3 regions of the Devosia sp. Z6_126 genome follow, and region 2 is predicted to be linked to each of the others. Evidence: predicted binding sites of a transcription regulator. Region 2 holds the regulator's gene; each other region holds the start of a gene.
What was found. Region 2 encodes LexA, which represses DNA repair genes until DNA is damaged. Its sites were predicted from a motif close to TGTTCNNNNTGTGTTCNG; they were not measured.
Positions count from the first base shown of each region.

Region 1: the regulator LexA is predicted to act here: its motif matches at 5,730-5,747, upstream of AC3YOG_RS14245 (putative DNA modification/repair radical SAM protein).
Region 3: the regulator LexA is predicted to act here: its motif matches at 4,745-4,762, upstream of AC3YOG_RS04390 (YifB family Mg chelatase-like AAA ATPase).

Region 1 is NZ_JBYUNO010000003.1:416,287-424,102, reverse strand. It holds gene AC3YOG_RS14280 (glutathione S-transferase family protein) at 1-214, shown strand, start outside; gene sciP (CtrA inhibitor SciP) at 305-583, opposite strand; gene AC3YOG_RS14270 (flagellar hook assembly protein FlgD) at 722-1,390, opposite strand; gene AC3YOG_RS14265 (flagellar hook-length control protein FliK) at 1,400-2,794, opposite strand; gene mnmA (tRNA 2-thiouridine(34) synthase MnmA) at 3,044-4,195, shown strand; gene AC3YOG_RS14255 (hypothetical protein) at 4,192-4,398, opposite strand; gene AC3YOG_RS14250 (ring-cleaving dioxygenase) at 4,556-5,506, opposite strand; gene AC3YOG_RS14245 (putative DNA modification/repair radical SAM protein) at 5,751-6,989, shown strand; gene AC3YOG_RS14240 (UdgX family uracil-DNA binding protein) at 6,986-7,816, shown strand, end outside.
Region 2 is NZ_JBYUNO010000002.1:66,830-74,645, reverse strand. It holds gene AC3YOG_RS07170 (IlvD/Edd family dehydratase) at 1-1,157, shown strand, start outside; gene AC3YOG_RS07165 (NUDIX domain-containing protein) at 1,857-2,258, opposite strand; gene lexA (transcriptional repressor LexA) at 2,264-2,977, opposite strand; gene AC3YOG_RS07155 (molybdopterin molybdotransferase MoeA) at 3,086-4,288, opposite strand; gene moaC (cyclic pyranopterin monophosphate synthase MoaC) at 4,285-4,767, opposite strand; gene trpC (indole-3-glycerol phosphate synthase TrpC) at 4,764-5,579, opposite strand; gene trpD (anthranilate phosphoribosyltransferase) at 5,576-6,598, opposite strand; gene AC3YOG_RS07135 (anthranilate synthase component II) at 6,595-7,191, opposite strand; gene trpE (anthranilate synthase component I) at 7,302-7,816, opposite strand, start outside.
Region 3 is NZ_JBYUNO010000001.1:901,430-909,245, forward strand. It holds gene AC3YOG_RS04370 (LacI family DNA-binding transcriptional regulator) at 1-679, opposite strand, end outside; gene AC3YOG_RS04375 (aldose epimerase family protein) at 805-1,815, shown strand; gene AC3YOG_RS04380 (helix-turn-helix transcriptional regulator) at 1,925-2,620, shown strand; gene AC3YOG_RS04385 (DUF1294 domain-containing protein) at 2,617-2,949, opposite strand; gene AC3YOG_RS04390 (YifB family Mg chelatase-like AAA ATPase) at 3,168-4,691, opposite strand; gene AC3YOG_RS04395 (glycoside hydrolase family 25 protein) at 4,868-5,704, shown strand; gene AC3YOG_RS04400 (hypothetical protein) at 5,789-5,911, shown strand; gene AC3YOG_RS04405 (MarC family protein) at 6,080-6,724, opposite strand; gene gshB (glutathione synthase) at 6,756-7,700, opposite strand; gene AC3YOG_RS04415 (YraN family protein) at 7,710-7,816, opposite strand, start outside.

The sequences.
Region 1 (7,816 bases), on a different contig from region 2:
CAAGATGGCGTTGTTGGATGGGCATCTGGCCAAAGGCTCGCCGTTTGTGGCCGGGGCTGAGTTCAGCATTGCCGATATTGCGCTGGGCCTTTCGGTGCATCGCTGGATGAGCGTGCAGGCGGACAAGCCCGTGTTTGCAGCAGTGCGGGAGTATTATGATCGGCTGCTCGGCCGGGAGGCGGGGGCAAGATGGATGGGGGCGGAGACGCCTTAGGAGGCGGATTGGGGGTCTAGTGCCAAGAAAACGAAAAACCCGCAGGGCGGACCCGGCGGGCTTTGGTGCTCGTTATCGGTTTGGACCGGATCAGCCCTCGCGGTAATGCTGGATCCAGGTGGTCCGCAGGCCGGCAAGTCCATGCTTGTCGATGGCAGCCTGCCAGTTCAGGAACTCGTCGACGCTGAGTGTGTAGCGGTCGCAGGCCTCTTCGAGGCTGAGCAGACCACCGCGCACCGCAGCAACAACTTCGGCTTTTCGCCGAATGACCCACCTCCGCGTATTGGCGGGGGGAAGATCTGCGATCGTGAGCGGACTTCCGTCCGGTCCGATAACGTACTTAACGCGAGGACGCATCTGTACGGTCATTTTACTCTCTACTCAACCTGACCATAGGAAGGCAGAGTAGCGATGCTGACTTAAAATTCAGCTAAGGGGAAACGAACAACAGGTTAAGAATTAGAAGGAAAATCAAGGTATTCGGGACGCAAAGCGTGTCGCGACGGGTCAGGTGGCCGGCGTTGGGGTGCGCACATCCCGGACCTGGGAAAGGGGGTATTTGGAGGTGCCGATGGTCAGCAGCGGCTCCGTGCCCGAAAAGTCCACCGCGTTCACGATCCCGACCGCGGCCGTGGTGATGCCGACCGTATTTCCGCTCAGATCGGTACCGGTGATCTCGATGGAATACAACCCAGCAGGTTGAGCTAGCCCGTTGGAGCCCTTGCCGTCCCAAGCGAACTGGCCGTTGCCCGCGGGAAGCGAGCCGTTCTCGGAGTAAACGATGCTGCCGGCGGCGTTCTTGATGTTCACCTTGGCGTTCTGCACGGCCCCCGAGGCGACATAGCCCCACAGAGCCTTGCCGCCCTTGAGCTCGGAGGAGGTGCCGGCGACGGTGACTTCCTTGCCGATATAGTTGACCGCGTCGGTTTTGCCGGCGCTTTGGCTGGCCATCATCATGGCTTCAAGGAAGTCGTTGGTCTTGAGCTGCTGTTCCACGCCAGTGAACTGCACCAGTTGCTGGGTGAACTGGTTGGTATCCAGCGGCTCGAGCGGGTTCTGGTTCTTGAGCTGGGTGGTCAGGATGTTGAGGAAGGTGTCGAAATTATCGGCAATGGTGTTGCGCGAGTTGCTGATCGCACCGGCGGCAGAGGTTGCGGATATGCCATTAACAGCCATGATTGTTCCTCAGGCGATGATGTTGACGCCGCCAGCCGCAAGGCTGCCGCGGTAAAGATTGACGCTGGGAAGGGGTAGCGGGTCGGCATCGCCGCCGCTCGGGCCGCCACCGAACGAGCCTCGGCGTTCCTGCTCCTGCCCATTGCCCTGGCGCCCGTCGCCTGGGGAGGGGTTTTGCCGGAGGGAGAATTCGAGGTTGGTCTTGCTGGCATCGAGCCCGGCCTGCTGCAGGGCGCGTTCCAGCCCGCGCTGGTCGCGCTGCATCAGATCGAGGGTTTCGCTCTTATCGACGATGAGGCGGGCATTGACCTGCCCCGCTGCATCGAATTCGAGCTTGACCTCGATGCGGCCGAGCTCGGGCGGATCGAGACGGATCTGGAAGTGGGAATTGCCGGCATTGGCCTGGTGCCCCAGCTCAAAGGCGAGCTGGGGCAGGTTGAGCTGTTGCTGGGTGGTCTGGTAGCCAGGCTGCACGGGACGGAGGGCGGCGGCGGCGACCTCGGCCCGGTCGAGCGCGCTGGGCAGGCTTTTGGCCGCGGCAGCATCAAGCGGGGGTTCGGCGGCAGCGGGAGCGGGCTTCGCGTCGGTTTCGGCGGTTGGCTGGGTGTCGGTGCCGAGAGCCGGGTCAGGCTCGATGCTGGGCTGCGCGAGCGTCGGTGCCGTGGAGCCGGTGGAGGTAAGGGGCGCGGCAGTGCTGGTGCTCGGGGCAGCCGGGTCGGCGGGAGGGGCGGCCGGGATGGCGCGGGTCAGCTTGGCCACCGCGTCTTCGAGCGCGGCGGCGCCGGCGGCAAGGGCCTGCTGATCAAGGCCGGGACCGGCTTGCTTGAGGCCGGCGAGCAGTGCGGCGAGCTTTTGACCCAGTTCGGGACCACCGTCGGCGGCATCGGTGCCGAGAAGCTGTTCGGCCAGCGGCGCCAGGGCATTGGCCAGCTGTTGCGCGAAATCGCTGGCCGGTTCGCCACCGGCTGCGGGCTGGGCCGGGCTGGACAGGGAGATGCCCAACTGGTCGGCGAGCCGGCTGAGAGCGGTGCTGGCCGCGCCGAGGTCGTCGCCTGCGGGAGACTGGCCGGCAGCGAGGCTTTGGGCGATGTTGGCGAGGCTGTCGAGCAGCTGGGGCAGGGCGGGAGGTTCGGGGACGAGAGCGGCTTCGGCTCCCAGAGCCAGCCCAAGGTCTTCGGCTTCGATGTCGGTTTCGCCCGCAGTTTCGAGCCCTATTTCGAGCGCCTTGCCCAGGCTCAGGTTGAAGCTCGAGGCCGGCGTGGTGCCGGCATTCGCGCCGGTGAGCAGGCTGGCGAATGCGTCAACGGGCGAAGCGGGTGCGGCGTCGGCATCGGCGGGCGAGCCAAAGCTTCGCGTGACGCTGCCTGCACCGCTTGCGACCGAAAGGGTAAGATGGGATGCCACTTTGCCGAAAAATCCTGCAACTACTCGCCCCGTGCCATGCAAGGAGCTTGCCAGTGATCCAAGGCGGCTAAGTGCTTGTTTGCGCAGAGCTGTGTTTTGGGTTCGAGGAACATGGCTTGAGCCGGGAGGGTGCATTGCGCAGCGCGAGCGGCAAAATCTGCCGGGCGGCGTTGCAGCGCATTGCTGAAAGGGCTAAGAGGCGCGGGACAGTTGTCCGCTGGCCCTTGAACCCAACCGGATGCAAGAAAGATGCTGAATTCGCTTGATATCGCCAAGCGTCCCCAAGACACGCGCGTTGTTGTCGCGATGTCCGGGGGCGTGGATTCCTCGGTTGTGGCGGGCCTGCTGGCTCGGCAGGGCTATGATGTGGTTGGGGTGACGCTCCAGCTTTATGATCATGGCGAGGCCACCCATCGTAAAGGCGCGTGCTGCGCCGGGCAGGACATCCATGATGCCCGCCGGGTGGCGGCGGCACTCGATATTCCCCATTACGTGCTGGACTATGAAGAGCGCTTCCAGCGCTCGGTGATCGCGCCGTTCGCCAATGCCTATCAGCAGGGTGAAACGCCGGTGCCGTGCATTGCCTGCAACCAGTCGGTCAAGTTCGTCGACCTGCTGGAAGTGGCCAAGGATCTTGGCGCTGATGTGCTGGCGACCGGCCATTACGTGCAGTCGCGGCTGGGCGAAGATGGGCGGCGGCAACTGTTCCGTCCCGTCGATGGCGATCGTGACCAGACCTATTTCCTGTTTGCGACCACCCAGGCGCAACTCGACTTCTTACGCTTTCCGCTGGGGGGGATGAGCAAGGCTGCGGTGCGCGAGCTCGCGCGCGAAATGGGGCTCGAGATTGCCGACAAGCACGATTCGCAGGACATCTGCTTTGTGCCGCAGGGCAAATATGCCGATATCATCCGCAAGATGCATCCCGAAGCGGTGGCGCAAGGCGAGATCGTCCATCTCGATGGCCGGGTGCTGGGGCGGCATGCCGGGATCGTCAATTACACGGTCGGACAGCGCAAGGGCCTGGGCGTGGCGGCTGCCGAGCCACTCTACGTGATCAAGCTCGAGCACAAGACCGGGCGCGTCATTGTGGGGCCGCGCGAGGCGCTCAAGACCCATACGGTGCGGTTGCGAGATGTGAACTGGCTGGGGGCGCGGCCGCTGGCCGAAGCTGCCGCCGGCAATGGTGCACCGGTCGAGGTCAAGGTGCGCTCGACGCGCGGGCCGCAGCCGGCCGTGATCCAGATGCGCGATGGCGCGGTTTATGTGACGCTGGTGGCCGGCGAATATGGCATTTCGCCGGGCCAGGCCTGCGTGTTCTACGCCGATGACAGCGCCACGTCCGAAGTGATGGGCGGTGGGTTCATCGCGGAAGCGGTGCCGGCGGTGTTTGCCGCCTAGTTGGCGGGCGCCGGCGTTGGCTCAGTGAAGCCCTTTTGCAGGGGGATCGCGTCTTCGGGCGCGATGTTCTGTTCGGCCTCGATCGTGTCGTAGTTGCGCCATTGCACGAGATTGGTGAACACCGTCGCTGCCACGGTGATGACGGCCAGCCCGATGAAAATGGCGAGCACCCATTGGCTGGAATTGAGTTTTCGCACGGGCATGGCAGTTGCCTTTGAAGGGGGTCAACGGGAACGCACCCCACGGGATGCGCGCCGGGTTTAGCACCTTCGCTGCGCTTTGGCTAAGGCCGTGGTGACGCGCCGCGCCAATTGCGCTCTCCTCCCCGGGCGGGGAGGAGAGCTGGTGGACTGAAGCGGTTTAGACCAGGGGCTTGAGGCCCGCTTCGATGCTCGCCCGCCGGCTTTCAAGGAAAGGCGGCAGGGAAAGGCTTTCACCCAAGGTTTCCATCGGCTCATCCGCAGCAAAGCCGGGCACGTCCGTCGCGATCTCGAACAGAATGCCATTGGGCTCGCGGAAATAAAGCGAGGTGAAGTAGAACCGCTCGACTTCCCCGCTCGAGCGGATGCCGAACGAGTTGACATGGGCGATCCACTGCCGGAGCGTATCCTGGTCGGGCGTGCGGAACGCCGCATGGTGCACGCCACCGGCGCCGGGCCGTGCCGGGGGCAGGCTTGGGTCGACCACCACGTGCAGTTCGGCCGCGGGGCCCCCGGGTCCCATCTCGAACACATGGGTTTCCCCATTGCGCTCGCGGGCGGGATAGGTGCGCACCTTGCGCATGTTCATCACCTGCGTCAGCACCACTTCGGTGCGATCGAGGCGCGGCACGGCAAGGCTGATCGGCCCAAGGCCGATGATCTGCCGCTCGGCAGGCACGGGCGACTTGGCCCAGGGCACGACCTTGTTGGCGGGATCGAGCACGAGGCGGAAGCGCTGGCCTTCGAAATCCTCGAAATCGAGCGAGACATGGCCATTGCGTTCCTTGATGGCCGAGGTGCCGACGCCCTGCGCCTGCAGGTGCTCTTTCCACCATTGCAGGCTGTCCTCGCTATCGACGCGCAGGCCAGTGCGGCTGACAGTGTGGTTGCCGCGCTGCTCGCGGGCGGCGTCGAAATCAAAGAAGGTCAGGTCTGCGCCGGGCGAGGCCACGCCATCACCATAGAACAGGTGGTAAGCAGTGGTGTCGTCCTGGTTGACGGTCTTCTTGATCAGCCGCATGCCCAGCGTCTGGGTGTAGAACTGCAGGTTCTTGGCCGCCTGGGCGGTGACTGCGGTCAGGTGGTGGATGCCGCCAAGCTGAAGGTCCATTGGTGTTCTCCTTGGAGTGCACATGCTCGTCAGCCGAGCCTTGGTGCCGTTGCCCTCAAGATAGGTGAAGTTGCCCGATCCCGTCAGCCCACGGCGCCATAACGGGTTGTTGCGCCTGAGCGAACAATGGAACCCCATCGTTTCCAGGGCGAGGAGGCGATCACAAGCTGGCTAGAACAGGTTTTCGCCGGTGCTTTTGTTCGGTTCGCGCGTTAAGACTGGCGTGAACAGATGAGGAACGTGGATGGCGGCTTTAACCCTTCGTCGCAAGCTGGCCGTGTTGTCGGACGCCGCCAAATATGATGCCTCCTGCGCTTCCAGCGGCACCGAGAAACGCAACAGCAAGGCGAGCGGCGGCATCGGTTCGACCGAGGGCAATGGCATTTGCCACTCCTATGCGCCGGACGGGCGCTGCATTTCGCTGCTCAAGCTGCTGCTGACCAATTTCTGCATCTATGAATGCAGCTATTGCATCAACCGCTCCTCGTCCAATGTGCAGCGGGCGCGCTTTTCCGTCGAGGAAGTGGTGGGACTGACCCTCGACTTCTACAAACGCAACTATATCGAGGGGCTGTTTCTGTCCTCCGGGATCATCCGCTCGCCCGACTATACGATGGAACAAATGGTGCGGGTGGCGCGCAGCCTGCGCGAGGACCATCACTTCGCCGGCTATATCCATCTCAAGGTCATTCCCAATGCCGCGCCTGAGCTGCTGGCGGAAGCCGGGCGCTGGGCGGATCGGCTATCGACCAATATCGAGCTGCCGACCGATCTGGGGCTGGAGGCACTGGCGCCGGAGAAAAAGCCGAGCGAGATCCGCACGGCCATGGCCCGCATCCGCGGCAAGCTGGCGGAAGCCGCGCCTGAGCCAAAGACCAAAGCCGACAAGCCCAAATATGCGCCGGCGGGGCAATCCACGCAGATGATCGTGGGTGCCGATGCTGCCAATGACGAAGCCATCCTGACGCGCGCGGCGGGGCTGTATTCGGGCTACAAGCTCAAGCGGGTTTATTACTCGGCCTTTTCGCCCATTCCCGACTCCAGCGCCAAGCTGCCCCTCAAGGCGCCGCCGCTCCTGCGTGAGCACCGGCTCTACCAGGCCGATTGGCTAATCCGGTTCTATGGCTTTGACGTGCCCGAGATCGTGGCGGGCGGGGAGGGTGGGTTGCTGGACCTGGCGATCGACCCGAAGCTTGCCTGGGCGCTCAAGCATCGCGAGCGCTTTCCCGTCGATGTGAACCGCGCCGACCGCGAACTGCTGTTGCGGGTGCCGGGACTGGGGACCAAGAGCATCGAGCGGATCATCACGACGCGGCGCCACCACAGTTTGCGCCTTGAAGATGTGGCGCGCATTGTCGGCTCGATCGATGCGGTGCGCCCGTTCATCGAAGCGGTGGACTGGACGCCGGGCGGTATGACCGATGATGCAAAGCTCAAGGCCAAGTTGACGCCGCAGCCCGAACAGTTGAGCCTGTTTGCATGATTTCGGTGCGGCTGGAGAAGCGCAACGACTTTGCCGAGTGGCGGGCCAAGGCGCGGCAGTTGTTGCTGGCGGGCGTGCGGCCCGAGCAGGTGATCTGGCGGGGGCCGGGGGAAGAAAACGGGTTGTTCGAAGCGGGCGATTCCATGCTGCCAAGCGGGGAAGGGGCGGTCGGGAGCGTGCCGCCCGCCTTTATCGAGTTGGCGCAGTTGGCGATCTGCAACAATGATCCCGAGCGGTTTGCTCTGCTCTATCGCTTCTTGTGGCGCCTGCTGGAGGATCGAGGGCTGATGACGGCGGCCTCCGACCCCGATTTGCTGCGCCTAACCGGTCTGGCTTCGGCGGTCCGGCGCGACAGCCACAAGATGAAGGCGTTTGTGCGCTTCAAGGCTGTTATCGACGATAGCGGGCTCGAGCGCTTTGCCGCCTGGTTCGAGCCCGAGCATTTTATCCTTGAACGTACGGCACCGTTTTTCGAGCGCCGCTTTGCCGGCATGATCTGGGCGATCATCACGCCCTATCGCTCGGCCTTTTGGGACGGGCAGGAGCTGTTGTTCGGGCCGGGCGGGCAGAAAAGCGACGTGCCCGAGGATGATGCGGTCGAGGGCGACTGGAAGACCTATTTCGCCTCCATCTTCAATCCTGCGCGGCTCAAGATCGGCGCGATGAAGGGGGAGATGCCGATGAAATACTGGCGCAACCTGCCCGAGGCCGAACTCATTGCTCCCATGATCCGAGGTGCCAGAGAAGCGGAGCGGGAAATGATCGAGCGGGTTTCGAGCCAACCACCGGCACGGCATCTGCGGCGCCCGACAGAGGCGCCGGCAGTC
Region 2 (7,816 bases):
CCGAGTCGCTGGGCATGCAGCTGCCGGGTTCGGCAGCGATCCCCGCGCCTTATCGCGATCGCCAGGAAATGGCCTATCGCACGGGCAAGCGCATCGTCGACATGGTGCATGAGGACCTCAAGCCCTCCGACATCATGACCAAGGACAATTTCATCAACACCATCGTGGTCAATTCCGCGATTGGCGGGTCGACCAACGCCCCGATCCACATCCAGGCGATCGCCAAGCATATCGGTGTCGAGCTCGACCTGCAGGACTTCCAGACCTATGGGCACAAGGTGCCGCTGCTGGTGAACCTGCAGCCGGCCGGCGAATATCTCGGCGAGGATTACTACCATGCGGGCGGCGTGCCGGCGGTGGTCAACGAGCTGATGAAGCAGGGGCTGATCCGCGAGAATGCACCCACCGTCAACGGCAAGAGCATCGGCGAGAACTGCCGCAACACGCCCATCCAGGACGAGAAGGTGATCCGCCCCTTCGAGCAGCCGCTCAAGGAAGAAGCGGGGTTCCTGGTGCTGCGAGGCAATCTCTTTGATAACGCGATCATGAAGACCAGCGTGATCTCGCCCGAGTTCCGCGAGCGCTACTTGGCCAATCCCGAGCATCCCGGCATGTTCGAGGGCAAGGCGGTGGTGTTCGATGGTCCCGAGGACTATCACCACCGGATCGATGATCCCTCGCTCGATATCGACGAGCACACGCTGCTGTTCATGCGCGGCGCGGGCCCGATCGGCTATCCGGGGGCGGCTGAAGTGGTCAATATGCGACCCCCTGCCTACCTCATCAAGAAGGGTGTCCACGCGCTGGCCTGTATCGGTGACGGGCGCCAATCCGGCACCTCGGGCTCGCCCTCGATCCTCAACGCCTCGCCTGAAGCGGCGGCGGGCGGCAACCTTGCCATCCTGCGCACGGGTGACCGGGTGCGTATCGACCTCAACAATGGCACCGCCGATATCCTGATCTCGGACGCCGAGATCGCGACGCGCCGGCAGGAACTGGCGGAAGCGGGCGGCTACAAGTACCCCGCGCACCAGACGCCCTGGCAGGAGATCCAGCGCGGGCTGGTGGACCAGCTCGGCAACGGCGCCGTGCTCAAGCCAGCAGTGGCTTACCAGCGCATTGCCCAGACCTATGGCGTGCCGCGCGACAACCACTAGGCTCAGCCGACAACGACTTCGAAATCCCCGCTTCGGCGGGGATTTTTTCTTTCCAAGGCACGGCAAAACTCCGGTCGGCGCGGGGCCTCCGGTTGAAAGCGGCGTTGGCGAGGCATTGCCTCAAAAAACGTTGCGCAAAACGGAAGCTCCGCCCCGCCAACAGCGACTGGGTGCCGATGCCCGCTCCCTCCTGCGGCGCATGCCAGATTCCGCGGATGTCGAACTAAACCCTGGCGGGCACCGCTGCCTGCGCCACATCAGGGTTCCGATGACCAGTGCAGCTGCCATCGCGATTCTTCACCCAAGACCACCGGACGATAGAGGCCCACGGCTCTTGCGGACACCGGCCGGATCGCGGCGACCCACGATCCCCCAGCCTCCACGCACCAACCACTCGTCATGATCTCGCTTGGATGCACGGATGAGGAGACTATGGGGGTGATCGGTGGGGGCGGGGATAAGTTATTGTCGGGAGGATGGACGACCGGCTCGTGGGTAACGGGGCCGGAGGCAAGCTGTTGTGAGCGGGGCTACATCGGCGCTCTTGCGCGGGAGGGGCCTGCACCCCCACCCCGGCCCTCCCCTCAAGGGGGAGCGGGAAGAGGGGCTCAAAGGCGCTGGTCTGGTACAGCCCGATGAGGACCTTAGGGCGGCAATCGAGTTCCGTTGAAGACGATAGTTTCTTGGCCGAGTTGGGCTTCAGGCGTGGCGAGCGATGTGGGCGAGGGCCCGCTGAAACATGGGGTGCCATTCGGGTCCGGGTTGGCACTCGAGTGGCCACCAGAAGAACTCGAACCAATGACCGCCATCATCATGGGTAAAGTAACGCCAGTGTTCGGGCACGGGAGCCGCGGCACTCACCACAACGAAGTGCCAAAGCTGTTGCTCTGCAATGGAATTGCTGGATGGCAGCGTGCGCAAAGCTTCTGCCTGGAGGCCTGACTCCTCTGCGAGTTCGCGCAGGGCACCGACTTCCATCGGCTCGGAGCCTTCCCGCGTTCCTTTCACCAGCTCCAACCCAGCCAAAGGATGCCTGAACGCCAAGCACTGGCGTTCTTGCCCCACCCCGCGCAGCAGGACGGGACAGAGTTTTTCGACCATCGGGATCAATATTTGCGCAGCAGGCCCACAAGGCGACCCTGGACCTTGACGCGATCGGGCGGGAAGATGCGGGTTTCGTAGGCGGGATTGGCCGCTTCGAGTGCGATGGTGTTGCCCTTGCGACGCAGCCGCTTGAGGGTGGCTTCCTCGTCATCCACCAGGGCGACGATGATCTCGCCGGTGCCGGCAACATCCTGGCGGCGGATCAGCACGGTGTCGCCATCGAAAATGCCGGCATCGATCATCGAATCGCCGCGCACTTCGAGCGCATAGTGCTCGCCAGGCCCAAGCATTTCGGGTGGCACCAAGATGGTGTGGGAATGGCTCTGGATCGCCTCGATGGGGGTACCGGCGGCGATCCGGCCCATGACCGGCACGGCCACGGGGCGCACATAATCATCGCTCCAGCCCGAGCGAGGCGGCGGAGCGGCAACGCGGCCCAGATTGCCTTCAATGACGCTGGGCTCGAAGCGCGCCTTGCGGCCGCCAAGTGCCGGGTTCATCGAATCGGGGAGTTTGAGCACTTCCAGCGCCCGTGCGCGATTGGGCAGGCGGCGGATGAAGCCGCGCTCCTCGAGCGCCGTGATCAGGCGGTGAATGCCCGACTTGGAGGCCAGATCCAACGCGTCCTTCATTTCGTCAAACGAAGGGGGAATGCCGCTTTCCTTCATCCGCTCATGGATGAACATCAGCAGTTCATGTTGCTTGCGCGTCAGCATCGGAGCCCTTCAATCGCAGAATCGGAACAAAGACTGAACGAGCATAGGTGTTCCAGTTATGTTCTGCAATAACGCTCAAGGGCGCAGGAGAAAATTCTTTGGCTCTGCTTAGAACCCGTCCAGCGGAACGGCCGCAGCAAGGGCGCCGGCGGGTTGCCCGGAATCGTATTCCGGCTGCACCAGCAGCATATCGGCACGGGCCAGCGAAGAGGTATGACCGCTATCGGTTTCGCTGATCGGGAGCAAGCCCGCACCTTGGCTTGAATGCACCAATTGGGCGCGCATGAAATGGCGCCGGGCGGTATTGGGCGGCGTGGGCGCGAGGAGCGGCAGGTGCCAGGGGGCGGGTTCGGCAACGCGCAGCCAGCGGCGCAGCGCCGGCTTGATGAAGACGGCGGCGGTCACCATGGCCGAAACCGGATTACCGGGCAGGCCAAACACCAGGGTCTTGCCGAGGGTGCCGAACATCAGCGGCTTGCCGGGGCGCATATTGATGCGCCAGAAATCGAGCTGCACGCCGAGACTCAGCAGGATTTCCTGAACGATGTCATGGTCGCCAACACTGGCGCCGCCGGTGGTGATGACGAAGTCGGGGGTTTCGGCAAAGATGGCGGCGAGGCGTTCGGAGAGGGCCGAGCGGTTGTCGGGAGCGATGCCGTAGTCGCGGATCTCGGCGGCGTAAGGCGCAAGGAGCGGTCGCAGCCCGAAGCTGTTGGAGGCAACGATCTGGCCCGGCCCGAGAGCGGTGCCGGGCAGCACCAGTTCGTCCCCGGTGGCGAGGAGCGCGATGCGCGGCTGCACGGCGACGGGCAAAGTCGGGCAATTGGCGGCGGCCGCGACGGCCAGTTGCATGGGGGTGAGGCGAGAGCCTCTCGGAATCAGCTCCTGTCCCTGTCGGAAGTCGTGGCCAAGCGGGCGAATGCTGCGCCCCACGGGAGGCTGGGCGGCAAAGCTGACGCGGTCGCCGGTGCGGGTCGCTTCCTCCTGCATGATCACGGCATCAGCGCCCGGGGGCACGGGCGCGCCGGTGAAGATGCGCACGCAGGTGCCCGGGGCGATATCCGCGCCAAAGCCGGCGCCGGCCTGGGCGGTGCCGACGACATCTAGGATCGCGCCCGGCACGATATCGGCCGCACGCACGGCATAGCCGTCCATGGCGCTGGCGGGGAAAGGCGGCTGGTCATGGCGGGCGAGCAGGGGCTCGGTCAGTACCCGGCCGGCGGCGGCCTCAAGCGGCACCGACTCGGTGCGGGCGGGCGGCACGCGGGCGAAAATGGCCGCGAGGGCGTCTTCAACCGGGAGCAGGCTCATGGCGCCCGCTGGAAATCGCCGGACTTGCCGCCCGATTTTTCGAGTAGGCAGATCGCGGAAATAACCATCTCGCGGTCGATGCCCTTGGCCATGTCGTAAAGCGTAAGCGCGGCGGTGGAAGCCGCCATGAGGGCTTCCATTTCCACCCCGGTCTGGCCGGTGGTTTCGGCAGTCGCAAGAATGGTGATGGCGCCGGGCTCGCGCGCCTCCATCTCGACGCTGACCTTGGTGAGCGGGATGGGGTGGCAAAGAGGGATGAGCTCGGCGGTCTTTTTGGCTGCCATGATGCCCGCGACGCGCGCGACGGCCAGGGCGTCGCCCTTCTTGAGGGCGCCACCCATGATGGCGGCAATGGTTTCGGGCCGACCGCTGATCACCGCCTGGGCGAGGGCGCGGCGGCGGGTGACTGCCTTGTCGCCGATATCAACGATCCGGGCCTCCCCGCGCTCGTTGAGATGGGTCAGCTGCGGCTCGCTCATGGATGGGCGGCCTGGGGCACACCCTGCAGGAGGGCGCGGGTGGCGGCGACCACATCGGCCTGGCGCATCAGCGATTCGCCGACAAGGAAGGTGCCGATGCCGGCTGTGCGGTCGAGATGCTGCAGGTGTTCGTGGCCGTTGATGCCGCTTTCGCTGACCAGCACCTTGCCCGCGGGCACGCCGCCAGCAAGGTTGACCGAGGTATCGAGCCGGGTTTCGAAGGTGCGCAGATTGCGGTTGTTGATGCCGATGAACTCGGCGTCGAGCGCCAGCGCCCGGTCGAGCTCGAGCTGGTCATGCACCTCGACCAGGGCATCCATGCCCCATTCGCGGGCGGAATCGAGCAGGTAGCGCGCGACGTCGTCACCGACAGCGGCGAGGATGATGAGGATGCAGTCGGCCCCCCAAGCGCGCGCTTCGGCGACCTGGTAGGTTTCGAACAGGAAATCCTTGCGCAGGACCGGCAAGGCGGTGGCGTCGCGCGCCTCGCGCAAGAACGCCGGCGAACCCTGGAACGAGGGCTGATCGGTGAGGACCGAAAGGCACGTCGCGCCGGCCTCTTCATAGGCGCGCGCGATCTCTGCCGGGTTGAAATCGGGCCGGATCAGGCCCTTGGAGGGGCTGGCTTTCTTGACCTCGGCGATCAAGGCGTATTCGCCGCGGGCGCGCTTGGCCTTGATGGCGGCGAGAAAGCCGCGTGGCGGGGGCTGGTCATGGGCGGCGGCAACCACTTCGTCCCAGGGGCGCAGGGCCTTGGCCGCGGCGATTTCCTCGCGCTTATAGGCTTCGATCTGCTTGAGAATATCGCTCATGGGGGTGTTCCATTGGAGATGGCGACGAGGCGCTCGAGGGTTTCCCGGGCCTTGCCGCTGTCGATCATTTCGGCGGCCATGGCGGCGCCGCTGCGCAGGTCACTCACCACATCGGCCACGATCAGCGAGGCGGCGGCATTGAGGAGAACGATGTCGCGATAGGCGCCGGGCGCGCCGTCAAAGAGCGCGTGGATGGCGAGGGCATTATATTCGGGCTCGCCACCCAAGAGGTCATTGGGATCGTGGCGCGACAGGCCCGCATCTTCAGGGGTGACTTCGAAGCTGTGAAGGTTGCCGTCAGCGATCTCAGCCACATAGGAGGGGCCAGTGACCGTAAGCTCGTCCAGCCCATCGCGACCATGCACCACCCAGGCCTTGATCGCCCGGTTGGCGAGAAGCGCGGCGGCGACCGGCTCCACCCATTCGGGGGAATAAACGCCCAGCATATAGCGGCGCACGCCCGCGGGGTTGGACTGGGGGCCGAGCAGGTTGAACATGGTGCGCACGCCCATTTCGGCGCGCGACGGACCGACATGGCGCATGGCTGGGTGATGGGAGGGCGCGAACATGAAGCCGATCCCGGCCTCGTTGATGCAGCGCGAGATTTCGGCGGGGGTGAGGTCGAGCTTGACGCCTAGGGCTTCCAAGGCCTGGGAGGAGCCCGATTTGGAAGACAAGGCGCGGTTGCCGTGCTTGGCGACGGGAACGCCGGCGGCGGCAACAACGATGGCGCTGGCTGTCGAAATGTTGAGCGTGCCAACGCCATCACCGCCGGTGCCGACAATGTCGATGGCGTGTTCGGGGGCGTCGACCGTCACCATCTGCTCGCGCAGGATCGACACGGCGGCGGCGATCTCACCCACCGACTCGCCCTTGAGGCGCATGCCCATGAGGAAAGCGCCGAGCTGGGAGGGGGTCGCTTCACCGGCCATGATGGTGCGCATCACCGAGCGCATTTCCTCGCCGGTGAGATTGCGGCGGTCAGCAATCTTGGCCAGTGCCTGCTTGATGTCCATCAGGCGGCCTTTCCGTTGAAGTCGCGAGCGAGGTTGAGGAAGTTCTGCAACAGCGCGTGCCCGTTCTCCGACGCAATGCTTTCCGGGTGAAACTGGACGCCATGTACCGGCAGGCTCTCGTGCTGCATGCCCATGATCAGACCATCATCGGTGGTGGCGGTGACCTTGAGGGTAGCGGGCAGGGTGGTCGGTTCAACCACCAGCGAGTGGTAGCGCGTGGCTTCAAAGCGCGAGTTGAGACCGCGGAACAGGCCTTCGCCCGTGTGGTTGATGGCGCTGGTCTTGCCATGCACCAGTTCGGGCGCACGCACGACGTCGCCGCCCATGGCCTGCCCGATGGCCTGATGACCAAGGCATACGCCCAGAATGGGGATCTGCGCCTTGAAGCGGTCGATCACCGCCAGGCACACGCCGGCTTCGTTGGGGGTGCAGGGCCCGGGAGACAGCACGATGGCCTGGGGGGCCATGGTTTCGATCTCGTCGGGGGTGATCTTGTCGTTGCGCACCACGGTGAGTTCGGCGCCAAGTTCGCCCAGATAGTGGACGAGGTTGTAGGTGAAGCTGTCGTAATTATCGATAACGAGCGTGCGGGTCATGGGTCTGCTCCAGCGCAGCTATGGGGAATGGAGGTTCAGAGATCAGAACCAGCCCCGCCATCGATAAGTGTTCGACCTCAGTGTGAGGTCCACGCTGGTCTTGCTGCCGCTCATTGCCCGATCCTCGCCTCGCCGGCGTAGCGTAGCGCTTCCTCGGCAGCGCTGAAAAGGGCGCGTGCCTTGTTTTCGCATTCCAGTTGTTCGAGGGCCGGCTGGCTATCGGCAACAATGCCGGCGCCGGACTGCACATAAAGTTTGCCGTCCTTGAGCAGCGCGGTGCGCAAGACGATACAGGTGTCCATGGTGCCATCGGCGCCGAAATAGCCCACACAGCCGCCATAGATGCCGCGACGCGACTTTTCGAGCTCGTCGATGATCTCCATGGCGCGCACCTTGGGGGCACCCGAGACCGTGCCGGCCGGAAAGCCGGCGGCGAGCGCATCGACAAAGTCGTATTGCGGATCGAGCACGCCAACCACATTGGAGACGATGTGCATGACGTGGCTGTAGTATTCCAGAAAGAACTTGTCGGTGACCCGCACAGTGCCGGTCTTGGCGACGCGGCCCACATCGTTGCGCCCGAGATCGAGCAGCATCAGGTGCTCGGAACGTTCCTTGGGGTCGG
Region 3 (7,816 bases), on a different contig from region 2:
GTTGCAAGCCCGGAAACTCGCGGGCGAGGACGGCACCAAAACCATCGAGGCGGTCGCGATGATCGCGCAGCGCGAGCGAGCCGGCAATGACGCCGATGGCTCCCTTCGGGCAGAACCGGCCCATGAGGGAGGCGGCGGTGCGGCCGGCCGCGAGATTGTCGATGCCGATGAAATGGCGGCGGGCGGAATTGGGCAGATCCGACACGAGGGTGACAACGGCGACGCCGCGGCGGCTGGCCCGCTCGACGGCAGCGAGCACTGACGGGGTTTCGCTGCCCACGATCACGGCGCAATCGCAGGTGGCGGGCTCGAGGCCATCGAGGGCACGGGCCAGTCCTTCGGGATCAAGGGGACGCAGGCGCCGCAGTTCGAGCGCCAGCCGCTCGCCCGCGCTGGATTGGGCCCGCCGCTCCACCGCGCCCGCCAGGCTGCCCATGAATTCATTGGAGCCGGCGGGCAGCAGGAAAACGACGCGCAGATCGCGGCCGCGCGCCAGCAGGGAAGCCGAGAGATCGCGCTGAAAACCGATGGCGGCCATGGCCGCTTCCACCTTTTGCGCGGTGATGGGGCGCACGCCGGGGCGATTGTTGAGCACGCGATCAACCGTGGCCAGCGACACGCCCGCGGCGCGCGCCACATCATGAACCGTTGCCCGGCGCCTCGATCCGATCTCGTTCACTGCCCTTGTCTCCAAACCGGGCGAGACACTGCGGAGGGCAGCCGGTTAGGTCAAGTGTTTGGTCAAGTGCGCCGTTGCAGGGGTGAACGCAAACCGGCTAAAGCAGGGCGCAAAGGGAGAGGCGCATGAGCATAGCAGTTAGCGAATTCGGCCAGTTCAACGGCAAGCGCGTGGATCAATATCATCTGCGCAGCGATACGGGGGTCGAGATCGACATTATCGGCTATGGCGCGGCGGTGCGCGACTGGCGGGTGCCGGTGGCGGGGGGCCTGCGCTCGGTGGCGCTGGGGTTCGACAGCTTCGAGCCCTATCCCGAGCATAGTCCGCATTTCGGCGCGATCACGGGGCGGGTGGCCAACCGGATCGTGGGCGCATCCTTTGATCTTGATGGGCAGCATTACCAATTGCCGGTCAATGAGGGCAATATTCACCTGCATGGCGGGCCCGAAGGGCTGGGGCGCCAGGTCTGGGCCGGCGAGGTCGACAGTGCCGGCAACAGCGTGCGGTTCACCCTCCACAGCCCCGACGGGGCGATGGGGTATCCGGGCAATGTGGATTTTGCCGTGACCTATCGGCTGGTGGGCAATCGCCTGCGCACCGAGTTCGAGGCAACCCCGGACCGGCGCACGCCGATCAGCCTCGTGCAGCATCAGTACTGGAATTTGGGCACCGACCCGCTGGTGCTGGACCATTGGGTGCAGATCCCCTCGAGCGCCTATACGCAGCTGGGGCCCGATCTGTGCCCCACCGGCGCCATCCTGCCCTCGCGCGGCACGCAATATGACCTGCGCGCGGGGCGCATCCTGCGCGACGCAGCGGGCGCGCCGATCGACTATGACATCAATCTCGTGCTCGACACCGGCCGCGATCTCGCCGACCCGATCGCGACCGTGCGCGGGCCAGACGGGGCGCTTACACTCCAATTATGGAGCGACCGGCCGGGCCTGCAGTTCTATAACGGGGTGATGACCAATGTGGCGGTGCCCGGGTTGAACGGTCGCCGCTATCCCAAGCATTCCGGGTTTTGCCTCGAGGACCAGATGTTCCCCGATGCCTTGCACAACCCGCATTTCCCCTCGATCATCCATGGGCCCGACAAGCCATACCGGCATTGGTGCGAGATCGAGATCGGCTGACGCACACCACCCGTCCTGACACTGGCTGTCAGGACCAAAGCGCAACATCCCTTCCGCACCAAGCGGGAGGGCCGGGGATGGAGAACACAAGCTGGACAAGACCGAGCGGTTGTTTTCGATCATGGATGCGCTGCGCCGGCACCGCCGGCCGGTTACCGCCGCGGCGCTCGCCGAGGAGCAGGGCGTTTCAGTGCGCACGCTTTATCGCGATGTGCAGACCCTTATCGGGCTGGGCGCGCCGATCGCGGGAGAAGCGGGGATCGGCTATATGCTAAAACCCGGATTTTTCCTGCCCCCGCTGATGTTCACGCCCGAAGAGCTGGAAGCGCTGGTGCTGGGCGCGCGCTGGGTGCAGGCGCAGCCCGATGACGGGCTGGGGCTCGCGGCCAAGAACGCGCTGGCGAAAATCGCGACGGCCTCACCCGAGGATCTGCGCGACCGCATCAATGATACGGGCCTCTGGCCCGTGGCGCTGTGGCGCGAGCGCGAGCCGCTGCCCATTCTTGGGGACGTGCGCATGGCGATGCGCTGCGAAAAGGCGCTGCGGATCAACTATGCCGATGAAGCGGGCCAGCGTACCGAGCGGGTGATCTGGCCGGTGCAGGTGGCGTTTTTCGAGGGCAAGCAGACGGTGGCGGCCTGGTGCTGCCTGCGCGAAGCGTTCCGTAATTTCCGCACCGACCGGATTTTGGCGCTCGAGCTCACCGAGGAGCGCTATGGCCGCCGGCGCGCGGCGCTGGTGCGCGAATGGCAGGCGCTCTGGGAAGAGCATTACCCCGACTGGGAAGCCAAGTGGGAACACTAGGGCAACAGACTCGCCCCTCCACGCGGTGCTACAAGCCCAAGCGCCAAAGCGGCCAGAGCCAGCAGATGCAGCAGGGCAATGCCAGCTGTCGCCAGAACGAAGCTCGGCTTGCGGGTTTTATGGCGGAACCGCTGCTGCGCCACGAGGCCACCGATTATGCCGCCGCACAGATCAATAGCATGGAGGGCGCCTTCGCTGACCCGCCACTCACCGGCTTGAGCGGCCAGCTTGTCCTTGTGGTAGAGGTGAAAAGACAGGGCGCTCGCGGCGAAATAAACCGCCGCTGACCAGACGGGGAGTGCGGCCCGGGCGAGCGCCAAGGCAACCAAGGCGGTCAGCAGGATGGCGGCAACGGTTCTGAGCCCAGGCGCTGGCTTTGGCGGAGGGGCGGGAGGCAGCCGCTTCGATTGACGGCTCGCCGTTTTTGTCTGCGGTTTTCGGGCGGGCGGGCGTTTGATGGGCGACCTTCCCGGTTGATCGCTGGGCATTGAGGCTCCCCTTTGCCCTAGCCATAGCCGCGATGCAGTTAAGCAAATATCAGCGCGACTTACGCTGCGGCCAAGTTGACGCGGTAGCTCAGGGCTTCGGCGATATGAGGGCGGGCGACGCGGTCGACGCCGGCGAGGTCGGCCAGGGTGCGCGCGACCTTGAGCACGCGGTGATAGGCGCGGGCGGAAAGGTTGAAGCGTTCGGCCGCCTGGAACAGGAGCTTGCGGCTGTCGCTATCGGGGTTGACCACGGTTTCGATCAGGGTGGGGCCGGCAGCCGCATTGGTGTAGATGCCAGGCGCGCCGTGTTCGAGGAAGCGCTGGCGTTGCCGCTCGCGGGCGCGCTCGACGCGTTGGGCGACGACGCTGGAGGCTTCGGCGGGTTCGGCGGGGGCAATAAGATCGGCGGCGCTGACGGCGGGCACGTCGATGCGGATATCGATGCGGTCGAGAAAGGGCCCGGACACGCGAGCCTGGTAATCATTGGCGCAGGCGGCGCCGCGCTTGCAGGTGTGGCCGGGCGTACCGGCGAGACCGCATTTGCAGGGGTTCATCGCCGCAATCAGCTGGACGCGCGAGGGATAGGACACGCGGGCATTGGCGCGGGCGATGACGGTTTCGCCCGCTTCAAGCGGCTGCCGCAGGGAATCGAGGACCTGGGGCGCGAATTCGGCGAGTTCGTCGAGAAACAGCACGCCATTATGAGCAAGGCTGACTTCACCCGGGCGGACGCGCAGGCCACCGCCGACCAGCGCCGCCATGGACGCAGAATGGTGCGGGGCACGGAAGGGACGACGATCGGAAATGGCACCCCCGGCCAGTTCGCCCGCGATGGACTGGATCATCGAGATATCGAGCAGTTCGCGCGGATTGAGCGGGGGCAGGATGGAGGGCAGACGGGCCGCCAGCATCGATTTGCCGGCGCCGGGCGGGCCGATCATCAGGAGGTTGTGCCCGCCGGCAGCGGCGACTTCGAGGGCGCGGCGGGCGACGAGTTGCCCGCGCACTTCGCTCAAATCTGGCAGGCCGCCATTGGTGAGGTGCTTGCGCGGCAGTGGCCGCGGGGCGCGCTGATGGCCGGTCAGGTGATTGACCAAGGCCAAGAGGCTTTCTGCCGCGACGATGTCGATGTCTTCCCCGGCCCAAGCGGCTTCGGGGCCGCAGGCTTCGGGGCAGATGATGCCAAGGTCGCGGGCACCGGCGGCAATAGCAGCAGGGAGGATGCCATTTACGGGAGCGAGGCGGCCATCGAGCCCCAGTTCGCCCAGGGCAAGGAAACCTTCCAGCGCATCCTGCGGAATGGCGCCGATCGCGGCCATCAGCCCCAGGGCGATAGGCAAATCATAATGGCTGCCTTCCTTGGGCAGGTCGGCGGGAGCGAGATTAACGGTGATGCGCTTGGGCGGCAGGCTGAGGCCCGAGGCGAGCAGCGCGGCATAAACGCGTTCGCTCGACTCCTTGACCGCCTTGTCGGGCAAACCGACCATGAGAAACTTGGGCAGGCCTGGCGCAATCTGCACCTGGACATCGACCGGCACCGCCTCGATGCCCTGAAAAGCCACGGTCGCAACCCGGGTTACCATGTACGCCATTCCCCCAGAACAGGAGGAGGCTAGCAGAGCACTGCCGCTCCAACAAGAACGTTCAGCGAACATTAAATAGGGGTTAACCACGAGGCGCCGGATTGGAGTTAACGCAAGCTTCCCTTAACCGCGCCATGTTGAATGAAAGGCTCGCCTGGTCGTACACGAGTATATTCATGCCCCCAGTCTGCGCGCGCCGTTTTTCTTCCATGCTCAAGGGCGCCGCAATGGCGGCAATGGTGGTGCTGCTTGCCGCGTGCGCGAGCGGCGGTGGACTTTATGGCCCGATCGACGGGGACAACCGGCCTCATGCCGGAGTGGACCGGGCGCGCAAAATGCCGATCCAGGGGATCGATGTGGCGCGTTACCAATCCCATATCGACTTTTCGACGGCGCTGCGCTCGGGCATCGCCTTTGTGTTCATGAAGGCTACGGAAGGAAAGGATTACATCGATCCGAACTTCCGCCGGAACTGGGCGGCCGCACGCGATGCGGGCATGCCGCGCGGCGCCTACCACTTCATGACCTGGTGCTCGCTTGCCTCCGAGCAGGCGCAGTGGTTCATCGCCAATGTGCCCAATGATCCCGATGCGCTGCCGCCCGTTCTGGATCTGGAGTGGAACAATCATTCCTCGTGCAAGGTGAAGCCATCGCGGGCCGATGCGCTGGAAAAGATCCGGGTGATGCTGGCGGCAATGGAAGCCCATACCGGCAAGCTGCCCATCATCTATACCGACATGAACTTCCACCGCGACGTGCTGGATGGGGAGTACTTCCCCAACGCGTTCTGGTTGCGCTCCACGGCTGCCGAGCCGCATGAGCGCTATCGTAATCGCGGCTGGACGTTCTGGCAGTGGACGCAGACTGGCGTCGTGCCCGGCATCCGAGGTGAAGTGGACCGCAACGCCTTTTACGGTGATCGGAATGACTGGATCAATTTCCTGATGACGGGCTGCGATCCACGCTCATTTGCCGCCCTCGCCCCGACTGGCCGGTGCCGCGTCTACAAATAGGGCGCCGTCACTTGTCAGCCGCGGTGGCGAGGACTAGATTCCAGCCCGTCTTCCGGGCTCAGCCCGGCGCAGAGGAGAACAGCCATGGCTAAAGGTCAGATGCGCAGCAACAAGGAAGCCAAGAAGCCCAAAAAGGACAAGCTGGAAACAGCAAAGCCGATCACGGGCCTTGGTAGCGGCAGCACCGGCAATACCGGCAAGAAGTAAGCATGCCGAGCAAATGCGAATGAGCGACTGGCACAAGGCCGGTCGCTTTTTTGTTGTTGGGGGCTGCAACGGGGGCCAGCAGCGCGAGCGCCTGAATCGGCGCCACGGGCGCGAGCGCCGGGAATGGGCGCCGCGGGCGCGAGCGCCCAAAGAAGGGGCGCCGCGGGATTAGCTGGCCAAGGGGCGGAAGATGCCGCTCGAGGCAATGCCATCAAAGATGAACTGCACCGCCAGGGCCGACAGCAGCACGCCGACCACGCGTGACACCACATGGGCGCCGGTGACACCCAGCAAGCGCTGGATGGGGATGGCGAGACGCAGCATCACATAGGTCAGCAGCAAGATGGTGAGCAGGCCCGCGATCACCGCGGCGTCCTTGACGTAATCGCCTTCCGAACCAGCGATGAGCAGGATCACGGCGCTGATGGCGCCGGGCCCGGCGATCAATGGGGTGGCGAGAGGAAAGACGGAAATGTCGGCGCGGTCGCGCGCTTCGATATCTTCCTCGGTGGTGGTGGAGGTGCCGCCAGATGAGCGAGCGAACACCATGTCGATGGCGATGAGGAGCAGCAGCACGCCGCCGGCCGTGCGCAGTGCCGGCAAGGTAATGCCGAAGAGCGCAAGGAGCGGTTCGCCGAAGAGCGCGAAAAAGAGCAGGATCAATCCGCCGATCAGCACCCCGCGAAGCGCCAGGCGGCGCCGCTCGGGCGAGGAGGTGTCGCGCGTGAGCGCCAGGAACACCACGGCCAGATCGGCTGGACCGATGGTGGCGAAAAACGTAGTCACCGCCAGCAGATAGGTATCGACCGGCATCAGCACACCGCCCTCAAGTTAAGTCGCACGATCAGCGGCGGCGCCGTTCGATGGCATCGAGGATCATCACCGCAATATCGGGACCGCCAAAGCGCTTGATCTCGCGAATGCCGGTGGGCGAGGTGACGTTGATTTCGGTGAGGTAGTCGCCGATCACGTCGATGCCGACAAAGATCATGTCGCGCTCCTTGAGCGCGGGGCCGATGGCAGCGCAGATCTCGCGCTCGCGGGCGGTGAGTTCGGACAATTCCGGGCGGCCGCCCACATGCATGTTGGAGCGCGATTCCCCTTCGGCGGGAATGCGGTTGAGGCCTGCGACGGGTTCGCCATCGATGAGGATGATGCGCTTGTCGCCCTTGCGGACATCGGGCAGGTATTTCTGCACCATGAAGGGTTCGCGAAAGCTGAGCTCAAACAGCTCGATCAGGGAGGCAAGGTTATGGTCGCCCTCCTGGAGGAAGAAGACACCCGCGCCGCCATTGCCGTAAAGGGGCTTGAGAATGATGTTGCCATGCTCCTGGCGGAAGGCGCGGATCATCTCGCGATCGCGCGTCACGAGGGTAGGTGGCATCAGCTCGGGAAAGTCGGTAACGAGGATCTTTTCGGGCGCATTGCGCACCGCGGCGGGCGGATTGACCACGAAGGTTTCCGGGTGCAGCCGCTCGAGAATATGGGTGATGGTGGTGTAGTTCATGTCGAAGGGCGGATCCTGGCGCATCAGGATCACATCCTGCTCGCCCAGATCGAGGCGCGTGAACTCACCCAGCTTAAAGTGTTCGCCCTTGGGCTTGTCGAAGACCTCGACCGGTGAGGCGAGGGCGGAAACGGTGGTGCCGCGCAGGCCGAGCGTGTCGGGTGTATAATATACCAGCGCATGGCCGCGCGCCTGAGCTTCGAGCATCATGGCAAAGGTGGAGTCGCCGGCGGGATTGATGCTGGCAATGGGGTCCATCTGGACGGCGATCTTGAGTGACATGCAGAGGTCCTAGGAAGCGTCGAAAGCGTTGATGTGATGGCGCGGCCAAGCCCAGGGCGCAAGGAAAATCACGTCAAAGCGCAGATTGGCCTGGGCATAGGCGGGGTGGCGCGAGA